Linked DNA regions of Solidesulfovibrio magneticus RS-1. The protein of the gene in region 2 interacts with the protein of the main gene of each other region in a pairwise test. Links are inferred from orthologs where the notes say so. Each region holds a gene or a part of one and is shown on either strand. Other genes may lie near its edges.

The links.
Region 1: the proteins of rimP (region 2) and rpsL interact in binary tests that used the Escherichia coli proteins (3 or more experiments, as listed by UniProt). The link is inferred for Solidesulfovibrio magneticus RS-1 from one-to-one orthologs.

Annotation. Positions count from the first base shown.
Region 1 is NC_012796.1:1,331,093-1,337,935, forward strand. Bases 4,065-6,843 are described here. They hold rpsL (30S ribosomal protein S12), read left to right. Parts: upstream 4,065-5,157; coding sequence 5,158-5,529; downstream 5,530-6,843. Other genes in these bases: DMR_RS05555 (hypothetical protein), read left to right, coding at 4,370-4,987; rpsG (30S ribosomal protein S7), read left to right, coding at 5,551-6,021; fusA (elongation factor G), read left to right, coding at 6,040-6,843. In the rest of the region: DMR_RS05530 (ABC transporter ATP-binding protein), read left to right, coding at 1-533; DMR_RS05535 (ABC transporter ATP-binding protein), read left to right, coding at 533-1,261; DMR_RS05540 (hypothetical protein), read left to right, coding at 1,620-2,864; DMR_RS05545 (diacylglycerol kinase), read left to right, coding at 3,194-3,586; DMR_RS05550 (hypothetical protein), read right to left, coding at 3,749-4,063. UniProt on the Escherichia coli protein: With S4 and S5 plays an important role in translational accuracy. Interacts with and stabilizes bases of the 16S rRNA that are involved in tRNA selection in the A site and with the mRNA backbone.
Region 2 is NC_012796.1:3,569,485-3,576,427, reverse strand. What follows is about bases 1-2,879. They hold rimP (ribosome maturation factor RimP), read right to left. Parts: upstream 1,786-2,879; coding sequence 1,216-1,785; downstream 1-1,215. Other genes in these bases: flgF (flagellar basal-body rod protein FlgF), read left to right, coding at 2,099-2,879; nusA (transcription termination factor NusA), read right to left, coding at 1-1,219. In the rest of the region: more of flgF, read left to right, coding at 2,880-2,884; flagellar basal-body rod protein FlgG, read left to right, coding at 2,911-3,693; flagellar basal body P-ring formation chaperone FlgA, read left to right, coding at 3,800-4,774; DMR_RS15095 (flagellar basal body L-ring protein FlgH), read left to right, coding at 4,826-5,551; DMR_RS15090 (flagellar basal body P-ring protein FlgI), read left to right, coding at 5,705-6,826.

The DNA.
Region 1 (6,843 bases), 2.2 Mb from region 2 along the record:
GCATTGCCCGGACCTTCCAGAACATCCGCCTGTGGTTCGAGATGACCGTGCTCGACAACATCCGTATCGCCCAGCACCACGCCCTGGGCTACGGGCTTTTCGACTGCTTCCTGCGCACCCCGCGCTACATGCAGCGCGAGCGCGACATCGAGGACCACGCCATGGAGGTGCTCTCCCGCCTGGGTCTGGCCGAGGTGGCGCATGAGCTGCCCAAGAACCTGCCCTACGGCGTGCAGCGGCTGGTGGAGATCGCCCGGGCCCTGTCCATCAAGCCCAAGCTCCTCATGCTCGACGAGCCGGCCGCCGGCCTCAACTCGGCCGACGTCGAGGGGCTGATAAAGCTCATCGGCGACATCCATAGGGACTACGGCATCGCCATCTGGATGATCGAACACCAGATGGACGTGGTCATGTCCCTGTGTTCCTGGATCAAGGTCATCGATTTCGGGGCCACCATCGCCGAGGGCACGCCCGAAGGCATCCAGAACAACCCCGACGTCATCAAAGCCTACCTGGGAGACGATACAATCTGATGCTGCTCTCCGTCCAAAACCTTCGGGTCAAATACGGCAATATCGAAGCCCTTCACGGCATCTCCTTCCACGTCAACCGGGGCGAGATCGTCACGCTCATCGGCGCCAACGGGGCCGGCAAGACCACCACGCTCCTGTCCATCATGCGCCTGCCGCCCCCCGAGGCCCCCAAGGTCATCGAGGGCGACATCCTCTATGAAGGCCAGTCCATCCTCGGTTGGGAGACCCACGACGTGGTGCGCAAGCTCCACATGGACCTCTCCCCCGAAGGCCGGCGCATTTTCGGCAACCTCACCGTCATGGAGAACCTCATCCTGGCCACCTACGCCCGCAAGGACGGGGAAGAGGCCATCGCCCGCGACCTCGACCGGGTGCTGTCGCTTTTTCCGCGCATGTCCGAGCGGCGCAAGCAGCGCAGCGAGTCGCTGTCCGGCGGCGAGCAGCAGATGCTGGCTGTGGGCCGGGCCATCATGACCGGCTGCGACTTCATCCTCCTCGACGAGCCGAGCATGGGGCTGGCCCCGCTGCTCATGTACGAGATGTTCCGCACCCTCAAAAAGCTTAACGAGCTGGGGCTGACCATTTTGCTCATCGAGCAAAACGCCAAGGTGGCGCTCAATTTCGCCCACCGGGGGTACGTGCTGGACACCGGCGAGATCAAGACCTCGGGCACGGCCGAGGAGCTCAAGCACGACCCGGAAGTGAAAAAGGCCTACCTCGGCGGCTAGTGTCGCGTCCCTTAAAAAATACGATAGTATTTTTTAAGAAAAATAAATGGTTTTGGCTTGTTGACTACAAAACACCATAGGCGCTTTTCGCGGACGCGACACTAGGACATCTCCCGTAGCCGCTTCCGCCTCGGCCGTCCAAACCGCGACGCCCCAAAGCCCGGTCGGATACATTCCGGCCGGGCTTTTTATTCTCCGTTGGCCCGAAAACTGCTTGTAACCTCCCGACTGCCGCCTGCGTCGGCGGAAATTTCCCGCTTCCACAAGCTGTTGGTGGAATAATCCGGCATGGACCTTGCCAAGTTTCACTTGGGGTGCGTCCAGATCGGCAAAATTTTCCGCCCCAGGAGGCATGGGCATGAGCATACAAGCCATAGGCCAGGACAATGCCAACAGTTGGCTGGCCCAGATGCTGGCCAGCTATACGGGCCAGACCTCGTCGGCCGCGTCTTCCCTGGAAAGCCTGCTCGGCACGGGCAGCACGACCAGCGACGACACGGCAAGTTCTTCCGCTTCCTCGTCCACCGCAAGCGTCGGCAGTTTCAACGACATCCTGCAAGCCCTGCTGTCCGGCAACGGGTCCGTGGGTTACGACATGACCACCGGGACGCTGACGGATTTGAGCGGTTCGACCCTGACCGGGGTCATGGGGCCGCCTCCCCCGGGCGAAGGGATGGATGGGATCAGCCGCGAGGTCACGGAAACCGAAAACGAGGACGGCAGCCTGTCGCGTTCCGTCACCATGACCGATGCCGACGGCAATGTGGTCGGCACGGAAACCACCACCCAGAACGCTGACGGCTCGTACAGCACGGTCATGACCATGGTCCAGGCCGACGGCACGACGACCACCCGCACCATGACCGGGGCCTATGACGCCGACGGCAACTTCGTTGAGAAAAACACCCTGACGGCCGCCGACGGCACGGTGCTCGAATCCGGCACGGTGACCACGGCGCAGGATGGGTCCTTCACCTCGACCATGACCGTCACCGACGCCGAAGGCCGGACCTCCACCCGCACGGCTTCAGGCGAATACGCCGACGACGGCAGCTTCACCGTTATAAGCAGCCTGGCCGCCGCTGACGGCACGATCCTGGAGACCGGCACGGAGACGACCGCTGCCGACGGCTCGTACACCAGCACCGTCACCCGCACCGGCCCGGACGGCAACACGGTGACCGAAACCGCCTCCTATGACGCCGAGGGCACGCTGCTTTCGTCCAGCACCTCGACCACGACCTCGGGGTCCGGCGCGACCGCTTCTTCAGACAGCTCAAGCGGTTCTTCAGGAAGCTCGTCAAGCAGTTCCGACAGCGAAGAGACCACCACCACGGTGACCACGGCCTTCACCACCGAAGGCATGGAGCAGACCACGGTAGTGACCGACGCCGACGGCAACATCGTCAGCAAGACGGTCAAGGAGTTTCCCTTCTCCGCCGATGCCGAAGGACAGTCCTTCGGGGCCACCGAAGCGAGCAAGGACGGCCTGTCCTCCATGCTCGACCAGTACGCCAAGGGCCGCTACGGCGCGGACCGTTACGCCGCCATGGCCGCTTCCGGGGAGTCTGGCGGACAAAGCGGCTTTTCCGCCCAGGCCTAGGCCGGCGACAGACGCCGGCTCCGTACAAGGAAGTCGTCGAGACCCCCTTTCGGCACAGCCGAAGGGGGGTCTTGCTGTTGGCAAGGCCGTCGAGGGGACTGCCTTGTCAAGGGCGGGCTAGACGATGGCGCCTGGGGTTCACTCGTGGCGGGCAAGCCGAGGTTCTGGCCTAGCCAGTGCACTGGGCCACATGGCAGGGATTGAGGGCACACGTCAAAAGGAAGCCGGGGAGGGCGCGAAGAGACTGCAGCGACTTGCCGGGACGACGTGGCTCGGGTAGCAGGGGAGGGGAGTCGGCGCCCTGCGCCGGCAGGCATGAAGGAGAGGCGATGCGCAACAAATTTCTAGGAACCGGCGAGCCGGGCTGGCATCCGGTGCGCAAGGTCAGGGTGGTGCTCTCCGGGCTGCGTTTTGCCGTGCTCTACGACGGCAGCGTGGCCTGGAAAGTGGTGGTCTCAACGGTGGTGCTGGCCCTTTTCGGCGCAACCGGCCATTGGCGGGATTTCCTGCTCATGCTTGTGGCTACGGGGCAAATGTTGGCGGCCGAGTTGCTCAATTCCGCCGTGGAAGGGGTGTGCGATTTCCTGGTCAGCCAGGAGGACCGGCGCATCAAGGCCATCAAGGACATGGCGGCGGCCGCCGCCGGCATCGCCATCCTATTTTGGGGCTTGGTGCTCGTCTGGGAAGCCGGCCGGCTGGTCGGGGCCTGGCCCGGCCCCTAATGTCGCGTCCGGGAAAAGGGTATATGGTGTTTTGTAGGCAACAGGCTGAACCCATGGATTTTTCTTAAAAAATACCATCGTATTTTTAAGAGACGCGACACTAGCCGGGCCGGCTCGTGTCACGTCCCGTACAACGCAGCCATGTTATTAAAAGGATGTGAACTAGAATTTATCCTTGGCCTTGGCGAAGGCGGCCTTGAGGTCTCCCAGGGCCTGTTCCATGCCGTGGCGCAGTTCGACCATGGCGTCTCCCCCGCCCTTGCGCAGCAAGGTCAGCTTGTAGCGGGCCTTGTCGTATTTCTCCAGCAGCGCTTCGAGATCGCCGGACCAACGGTCGAAGAAATCCTGGCCCTTGTCTTTGGCTTCGGCCCGGGCGGCCTCGATTTTGGCCTTGTAGGCGGCCAGCTGTTCCTCCAGGCTGACGCCGAAACGGTCCTTGTCGTCCATGGCGGCCTCCTTGACGGTTACGATGTGCATGATCCTTAGCCCAGGGCTGGGGGCAGGGCAAGCGGAGCGGTCGGAAATTCCGGGCCGATTGTGCTGGGAAGTCTTGCTCTTCGCGAAACCCTTTGCTAAACGGCATAAAGGTCGTTCCGGGCGGGGACGGCGTTCGGGGGAGAAAACGCTGCTCCGCCCCTGGTCAAGGCCCGAAGGCGTTCTTATGTTGTTCGAGAAACGGCGTATCCATCAACCACGGAGCCGGAGCGCTTCGGATAAGGATCAGGTCGTTTTCGCCATCGGATTGTTTTGGGACAACAAGACGTGTTTGCAAGGAGGAAGGCCATGAACGCGCAACTGAAGAAGATCTGGGTCCTGCTTTTGGCCCTGTGCATCGGGTTCGCCGCCCTGCCGGGGAAGTCTCACGCCATCGGCGAGGCCGGCACGTTCCATGTGACGCCGGAGTTCGGCGCTTACGGCACCGGCCAGAAGTCGGTCAATTCCATCATCACCTTTGGGCTTAGCGGCGGCTACTTCGTCATGGACGGCCTGTCCATCGGCCTGGAAGCTCTGGCCTATTCGTTCGACGTGCGCAAGATCGACCGCACCGGCCCGGTGACGAACTTCCTGTACACGGCGGCCAGCAATGACGGCTATTCCAATAACCCCTGGGCGTTTGGCGCCAACGCGCTGATCCGCTACTACCCGGTGCACACCGACAAGGCCGCCTTCTTCATCGGCACCGGCATCGGCGGCCTGTTCTCCGGCGACCGTATTCCCTACTGGGAGAACGGCGGACGCGGCAACTACGCCAACCCCACCCTCCCCGTGGACCTCGGCTTTGCCGTCAACCTGAGCCAGAACGTGGCCTTCGAGCTGACCGGCCGTTACCAGCGCATCGGCTTCGACAACCACGGCATCGATGCCTGGGGTGGTCACGGCGGCATCCGGATCACTTTTTAGGCTGACAAACGTTTTGATCTAGAGTAGAGGGTAAGGCCCTCCCGCCCGCACCGGGTGGGAGGGCCAGTTTTTTCCGAGGCCGGTCCCAGGGGCGCTTGACATGTTGCGCCCGTGGGTCTATAGGCCTCTGTCTTTGCCATACACTACGATTTTTTTGAACGGAGACGGCTATGCCCACGATCAACCAGCTCATCCGCAAGGAACGGGCCAAAGTGTCCAAGCGGCGCAAGACGCCGGCCCTCCAGGCCTGCCCGCAGCGCCGGGGCGTGTGCACCCGCGTGTACACAACCACGCCCAAAAAGCCCAACTCGGCCTTGCGCAAGGTCGCCCGCGTGCGCCTGACCAACGGCATCGAGGTGACCTCTTACATCCCGGGCGAAGGCCACAACCTGCAGGAGCACTCGGTGGTGATGATCCGGGGCGGCCGCGTCAAAGACCTTCCCGGTGTCCGGTATCATATCATCCGCGGTACGCTCGATACGTCGGGCGTGTCTGACCGCCGCCAGAGCCGTTCCAAGTACGGCGCCAAGCGGCCCAAGTAATTTCGGTTCAAGGAGACGCGTATGCCGCGTAAAGGTCCAGTTTCCAAGCGCTCGGTGCTGCCCGATCCGAAGTTCGGCAGCCATCTGATGACGAAGTTCATCAACCGGCTCATGCACGACGGCAAGAAGGGTGTGGCTGAAAACCTCTTCTATCAGGCCGTTGAAGTCCTGGCCGAAAAGTCCGGCGAAGACCCGTTGAAGGCTTTCGAGAAAGCCATCGGCAACGTCAAGCCCCACATGGAAGTCAAACCCCGCCGGGTCGGCGGCGCCACCTACCAGGTTCCCATGGAAGTGCGCCCCGAACGCCAGGTCACCCTGGCCCTGCGGTGGCTCATCAATCAGGCCCGGGCCCGCGGCGAAAAGGGCATGGCGGACAAATTGTCGGGCGAGCTTCTGGACGCCTATCACAATCGCGGCGGCGCCGTGAAAAAGAAAGAGGATACGCACCGTATGGCTGACGCGAACAAGGCGTTTGCCCATTACCGGTGGTAGTCGCTAAAGGATAACGACGTGTCTCGGACCGTACCCATAGAGCGGCAGCGCAATATCGGCATCATGGCCCATATTGACGCCGGCAAGACGACCACCACCGAGCGTATTTTGTTTTACACCGGTGTGTCGCATAAGATTGGCGAAGTGCACGACGGCCAGGCCACCATGGACTGGATGGTGCAGGAACAGGAGCGGGGCATCACCATCACCTCCGCTGCCACCACCTGCTACTGGCGCGATCACCGCATCAACATCATCGACACGCCCGGCCACGTGGACTTCACCATTGAGGTCGAGCGTTCCCTGCGCGTCCTCGACGGCGCCGTGGCCGTGTTCGACGCCGTTGCCGGCGTCGAGCCCCAGACCGAGACGGTCTGGCGGCAGGCTGAGCGGTATCGCGTTCCCCGCATGAGCTTCGTCAACAAGATGGATCGCACCGGCGCGAACTTCTTCCGCTGCGTGGACATGATCCGGGACCGCCTGGGCGCCAAGCCCGTGCCGCTCCAGCTGCCCATCGGGTCCGAAGACAACTTCACCGGCGTGGTGGACATGATCCAGGGCAAGGCCCTGATCTTCGACGACGCCACCATGGGCAAGGAATACGTCACCCAGGAAATCCCGGACAACATGCGGGACCTCTACGACGAATGGCGCCTGCAGATGCTCGAAGCCATCGCCGAAGAGGACGAAGCCCTCATGGAAAAGTACCTCGCGGGTGAAGAACTGACCCCCGAGGAACTTATCGCCGGCGTGCGCAAGGCCACCATCGGTCTGGCCATCTGCCCGGTACTGTGCGGTTCGGCCTTCAAGAACAAGGGCGTG
Region 2 (6,943 bases):
GCTTGAGGGCGGCGCGCAGATCGTCGCGCTTGGACGGCGTCATGCCGACGATGGCGTCGATGGCCTCGTCGTCGGCCTCGGCCAGCTGCTCCATGGAGACAAATCCGGCGGCGATGATGTTGTCCACGTGGATCTCGGCCACGCTGGCTAGCTGCTCCAGGAACTTCTTGGAGGCATTGGCTTCACGGAACCGGGATTCGGTGACGATGTCGATCTTCCAGCCGAGCAGTTTGGCGGCCAGTTTGACGTTTTGTCCCTTGCGGCCGATGGCCAGATTGAGCTGGTCGTCGGTGACCACCACTTCCAGGGACTTCTCGTCCTCGTCGACGGAAATGCGGGTGACCCGGGACGGCGACAGGGCGTTGGCGGCGTAGCTGGCGATTTCGGGGTTCCAGACCACGATGTCGATGCGTTCGCCGCGCAGTTCCTGCACGATGTTCTGGATGCGCGAGCCGCGGATGCCGACGCAAGCGCCGACCGGATCGACGTCGCGATCCTTGGAGATGACGGCCACCTTGGCCCGGGAGCCGGGATCGCGCGCCACGGCCACAATCTTGACCGTGCCGTCGGAAACTTCCGGCACTTCGCGGGCGAAAAGGGCTTTCATGTAGTCGCCGTGGGTGCGCGACACGATGATCTGGGGTCCGCGCCCGGAAGGCAGGACTTCGATGATAAAGGCCTGGACCCGGTCGCCGCGCTTGTAGCGCTCGCGGGGGATCTGCTCTTCCTTGGGCAAAAGCGCCTCGGTGCGGCCGAGGTTGATGATCCAACCGGCCCGGTCGCGGCGCTGGATGATGCCGGAAATGATTTCGCCCTTACGGTCCTTGTATTCCTCGTAGATGATCTCCTGCTCGGCGTCACGCATGCGCTGGATGATCACCTGCTTGGCGGACTGGGCGGCGATGCGGCCGAGGTCCTCGACGGCGAGCTTGAAGCCCATCTCGTCTTCCAGGGCCACGTTGGGGTCGATGGCCTTGGCGTCGGACAGGCAGATCTCGGCGGCCGGGTCGGCCACGTCGTCGTCTTCCACCACGACCTTGAACTGGTAGACCTCGATCTCCCCCTGCTCGTCGTTGTAGCTGACCTCCACGTCGAGGTTCTCGCCGTACTTGCGGATCACCGACGAACGGACGGCTTCTTCCAGGGTGTCCACCAGCAGGTCGCGGTCGATGCCGCGATCCTTGCTGATCTGATCGATGGCTTTTTTCAGTTCGGTCATGAGGTTGCCTCCGAGTTGCCGTACGGCCCGCCGTCGCCGTCGGCCTCTCCTTCGGGTGTGGCGTCAAAAGCGTGGATGAGGCGGATTTTGTCCGCCTCGGCAAAATCAAACGAAATCGAAAATTCCTTGGCCCCGGGGTCCACGGTCATGGACACGGTCTGGTCCGAGACACCGGACAGGATGCCCTTGAAACGCTTGCGTCCCTCGCGGGGCACGGCCAGCTTGGCCTCGATCTCCCGGCCGACGTAGGCGAGCAGTTGGCCGGCCTCGAAAAACCGGCGCGACAACCCCGGCGAGGAGACTTCCAGCACATAGGGGTTGTGGAAAATTTCATCGACCTCAAGAAGCGCGCCGAGGTGGCGGCTGACTCTGGCGCATTCGTCGATGGTCACGCCCAGGCGTTCGGGCGTGCGCGGCGTGTCGGCGGCCAGATCGAGATAGAGGCGCACGAGCTGGCGATGGCCGGCCGAAGCCAGCTCCACCCCCCAGACCGCAAGGCCCAGGGTGGCGGCGTAAGGGGCGATAAGATCCCGGACGGCATCGGCCACGGCGTTTTTCTGAAGCATGATTTCCTTGTCAGCAAAAAAAAAGTGGACCGATCGTCAGGCCCACCTCGTCACGTCAACCATTCGGTTGGGAGACTCAGGTTTGGAGCGGGCGACGAGGATCGAACTCGCGACACCAAGCTTGGGAAGCTTGTACTCTACCAGCTGAGCTACGCCCGCTCGAATGGGAGGAAATACCACTTCGCCGAGGTTTGTCAAGCTGTGCGAGGCCGGCCCGCGAAAAAAGACGACGGCTCGGCCGGGTTTCGCCCGGTCGGGGCGGCCGAGGCTGGCCCGCATGTTGCAAAGCACTGCGCCGAGGAGGACCGCTTCCATGGAAATGAGCATGTACAGCGCGGTTTTCGGCGCACTCTCAACGGAAACGCGTCTCAATATCTCCGCCAATAATTTGGCGAACGTCAACACCACGGGCTACAAGCGCGACCGGGTCTCCTTTGAAGACACCTTTTACCGCTACGCCCACGACTACCATATGGATCCCCGGGGCGACATTCGCCAGAAACAGCTTTTGCCACGGGCCGACCTCATTGCCAAGCCCCGCCTGGCCATGCAGCAGATCGACTTCGCCCAGGGGGCGTTGACGGCCACCGGCAACCCGCTGGACCTGGCCATCCAGGGACCGGGCTTTTTCAAGGTCTCGGCCGGCCAGGGCAACTCCTACTACACCCGAAACGGGGCCTTTCACCGTTCGGCCGAGGGGATGCTCGTCAACGACCAGGATATGCCTGTCCTGGGCGGCGGCGGCCCCATTCAACTGCCAGAGGGCCGGATTTCCGTGGGCGGCGACGGCGCGGTCTACGTCGATGGGGCCCAGGTCGGCCAGGTGGACGTGGTCACCGTGCAAAATCCTGACGCCCTCATGAAATACGGGGCCAACCTCTACATGCCCCAGACCGGAGCCACCGTCCAGGAAGGGGTCCTGCGGGCCGGAACCACCGAAGTGGCCCAGGGCTTTCTCGAAAAGCCCAACGTCGAGGTGGTGGAAGAGATGGTCTCCATGATCGAAACCCAGCGCACCTTCGAAGCCTATCAGAAGGTCATGAGCAGCTCCAACGAACTTGACACCAAGGCCATCCGCGTCGGCACCGACAAGATGTAAGGCCAAGGATCCGGAGGGATACTGTTATGATGCGATCATTGTGGACGGCCTCCACCGGTATGGTGGCCATGCAGATGCAAATCGACACCATGTCCAACAACCTGGCCAACGTGAACACCGTAGGCTTTAAAAAGAGCCGGGCCGAGTTCGAGGACCTCATGTACCAGACCTTACAGGTGGCCGGCACCGAGACCGTGGGCGGCAACCGCCTGCCCACCGGCCTTCAGGTCGGCTTGGGCGTCAAGCCGACGACGGTGCACAAGTTCTTCACCCAAGGCGACATGCAAAACACCGGCAACCAGCTCGACATCGCCATCCAGGGCGAGGGCTTTTTCAAGGTCGACGTCAACGGCCGCGAGCTCTATACCCGGGCCGGTTCGTTCAAGCTCAACCAGGACGGCACCATCGTCACGGCCAATGGCTATCCGCTCCAGCCGGCCTTTTCCGTGCCCACCGAAACCAAGACCATCACCATCACCGAAAACGGCCACCTGTCCTGCCTCGACGCCAACAGCGCCGAGCTGGCCGCCACCGACATCCCGCTCTACACGTTTATCAACAATGCCGGCCTGACCGCCGAAGGCCGCAACCTCTATTCCACCAGCCAGGCTTCGGGCGCGGCCAACGAGGTCACTCCCGGCAACCAGAACGCCGGCACCCTGGCCCAGGGGTTCCTGGAAATGTCCAACGTGGAGCTCGTGGACGAAATGGTCGGCCTCATTGTCGGCCAGCGCGCCTACGAGGCCAACTCCAAGTCCATCACCACGGCCGACGGCATGTTGCAGACCGCCGTCAACATCAAGCGTTAAGCGGACGTCCGTCGTCCGGTTCCGTTATTTGGGGCTCGTCCCGCCGCCGCCGCCCGCAACCGGCGGGCGGCGGCGCGGGGAGGGCCCGACAGCCAAGGAGGTCGCCATGAAACGCCGCGCCATCACCATTTTCGCCGTCGCCGTCCTGGCCGCCGCCTGGCTCCTGGCCGCCCTGCCGGCTGGGGCCGGATTGTGGCGGATCGCCGTGCGCGAGGCGGCCACGGCCGCCGGCGAGCGGGTGCTGTTGTCCGAAATCGCCGAACCTTCCGGCGAATTCCCGGCCGACGCCTGGGCCGTGCTCGGGGCCACGCCCCTGTGGTACGCCCCGGAGGCCGTGGGCCGCGTATCCGTCATCCCTTCGGCCAAGGTCATGGAAGGGCTGCGCTATTACCTGCGCGACGCGCCGGTGGAATACGCCCTGCCAAGCCAGCTGACCGTACGGCGGGGGGGGCGGGTGGTCTCCGGCCAGGAGCTGCGGGCCATGGCCGTCGAAACCTTGACGCCCAAGGTCGCGGCCCTGGGGGCCGAGGCCAAGCTCTTGTCGGTTTCCGCCCCGGAGCATCTTTTCATCGACGACAACGCCAGCGTCGGCGTTGAGGCCGCCGAACTCCAGCCCGGCCGCACGACCTTTCGCTACGTGGTGACCGGACCCGGGGCAAGGATCTTGCAACAAGCCCCGGCAGAGGCCGTGGTCGAACATTTCGGCCGGGTGCCGGTGGCCATCAAGAACATTCTGCCCAAGGACGGCGCCGCCATGGAACAGATCGCCTACGTCTACGAACGCCGCAACCTGGCCGGGATCAAGGGCCGGGTGTTCGAGCCGGGCGACGGGCAATGGCGGGCCAGAAAGGGCGTGGGCACGGGACAGGTCCTCATGGCCGACGACATGGAACCCATGCCGCTTATCGTCCGGGGCGATCAGGTCAAGCTCATCTACCAGGGCCGGGCTGTGCGCCTGACCATGCTGGCCGAGGCCATGACCGACGGCGCGCCAGGCGGCAAGATCACCGTGAAAAACAGCAAGTTCGCCAAGGAAATCACCGGCCTCGTCAAGGACAAGACGACGGTGGTGGTGCAGTAGGAAGCCTAGAGTCCCTTCGCACGGACCGCGAAACGCAAAGGAACACGCGCCATGAGACGCACACCGCTTATCCCCCTGGCCCTTATCGCCGCCGCCGTGGTCGGCTGCGCGCCGGCCACCAAGCAGGCCGCCCCGGCTCCCCAGATGACGCCGCCCGTGGCCAAGGCGCCGCCGCCGGCCGACAACCCCGGCTCCATCTACAGCCAAAGCCAGCCCACCTTCCTTTTCGACGACACCCGGGCCCGGCGCATCGGCGACATCCTGACCGTCAACATCGTGGACACCTCCAAGTCCGACCTCAAGGCCGAGACCAAAAACGACCGCACGGCCAGCAACGAACTCGGGGTGCAGAACTATTTCAGCAACAAAAACGTGGCCGGCAACCTGTCCGGCCAGCTCGGCGGCCCCAACTTCGGCATGAACGGGCTTATCGGCAGCGACCCCATCGTCAAGACCAACACGGCCCAGAAGTTCCAGAGCAAGGGCGAGACCAAGCGCGAATCGGCCGTCACCGCCTCCATCGGCGCGCGCATCGTCAACATCCTGCCCGGCGGGGTGATGCAGGTCGAAGGGGCGCGCCAGACGCGGGTCAACGACGAAAACCAGATCATCGTCATCAAGGGGTTGGTGCGGCCCATCGACATCGGCCCCAACAACACCGTGCTGTCGACCATGCTGGCCGACTGCCAGATCGAATACTACGGCGAGGGCGACCTGGCCGACCGCCAGAAGAGCGGCTGGCTTACCCGCATCCTGGACAACGTCTGGCCGTTCTAACCCGGCGCGACACAAAACACTGCTTCGGCCGTCCCTGCCGCCTGACTCAGGCCGCACGGACACGACAAGAAGGATTACCAAGGGGAGCGTATGGACATGCAACCCAATGCAAACGCCCGGAGGGCGAAGACACGGCGTCCGGCCCTGGCCGTCATGACGGCGGCAATGCCGGACAGCCTGCCGGCCATGCTGGCCGTGCTCATCCTGGCCGCCTTGGTGCTTGGCGTGGTCCACACGGCCCACAGCGCCCGCATCAAGGACCTGGCCACGGTGTCGGGCATGCGCAAGAACCAGCTCGTGGGCTACGGCCTGGTGGTCGGGCTTTCCGGCACCGGCGACCAGCGCGGCTCGGATTTCACGGTCCAGTCCATCTACAACATGCTCGACAAGATGGGCGTGCGGGTGGACAAGGCGACGCTCAAGCCCAAAAACGTGGCCGCGGTCATGGTCACGGCCCAGATGCCGGTGTCGTCCAAGGCCGGCAGCCGGCTCGACGTCACGGTGTCGTCGATTGGCGACTCCACGAGCTTGCTTGGCGGCGTGCTGCTGGTGACGCCCTTAAAGGGCATTGACGGCAACATCTACGCCATCGCCCAGGGGTCGGTGCTGGTCGGCGGCGTGTCGGCCCAGGGGGCCGGGGCGTCGGTGTCCAAAAACATCACCACCGTGGGCATGGTGCCCGGCGGCGGCAACATCGAACGCAGCGTGCCCTTTGCCTTCAACGACCAGCCCGATCTGACCCTGTCGCTGCGCAATCCCGACTTTTCCACGGCCACCCGGCTGGCCAAGCGGGTCAACGAATCCCTGGGCCAGGCCATGGCCACGGCCATCGACGCCGGCACCATCAGGTTGGCCGTGCCGCCGGAAAACCAGGGCAACCTGGCCATGCTCATGGCTTCCATCGAAAATCTCGACGTCACCCCGGACCACCGGGCCAGGGTGGTGGTGGACGAAAAGACCGGCACGGTGGTGCTGGGCCAAAACGTCCAGATTTCGCCGGTGGCCGTCACCCACGGCAACCTCCAGATCCAGGTCCAGGAATCGGCCGACGTGTCCCAGCCGTTGCCGTTCTCCAACGGCCGCACCGTGGTCACGCCCGAGACCAATATCGCGGTCAACGAGGAGAACAGGAAGCTCAAGATGATCGAGGGCGCGACCCTGCAAGAACTGGTCGAAGGGTTAAACGCCCTGGGGGCCACGCCGCGCGACCTCATCAGCGTCCTGCGCACCTTGGAAGCCTCGGGGGCGCTCTCGGCCGACCTCGAAGTCAACTAGTCCGGCCGCTGCCGGGCCGGCGCGCGCCGCGCCGTTCGCCAGAAAAGGCATCGCCGCCCCGGCGTCCGTCACGGACCGCCGGGGCGTTTTGTTGCGCAACCGGCGGGGCAGGGGAGG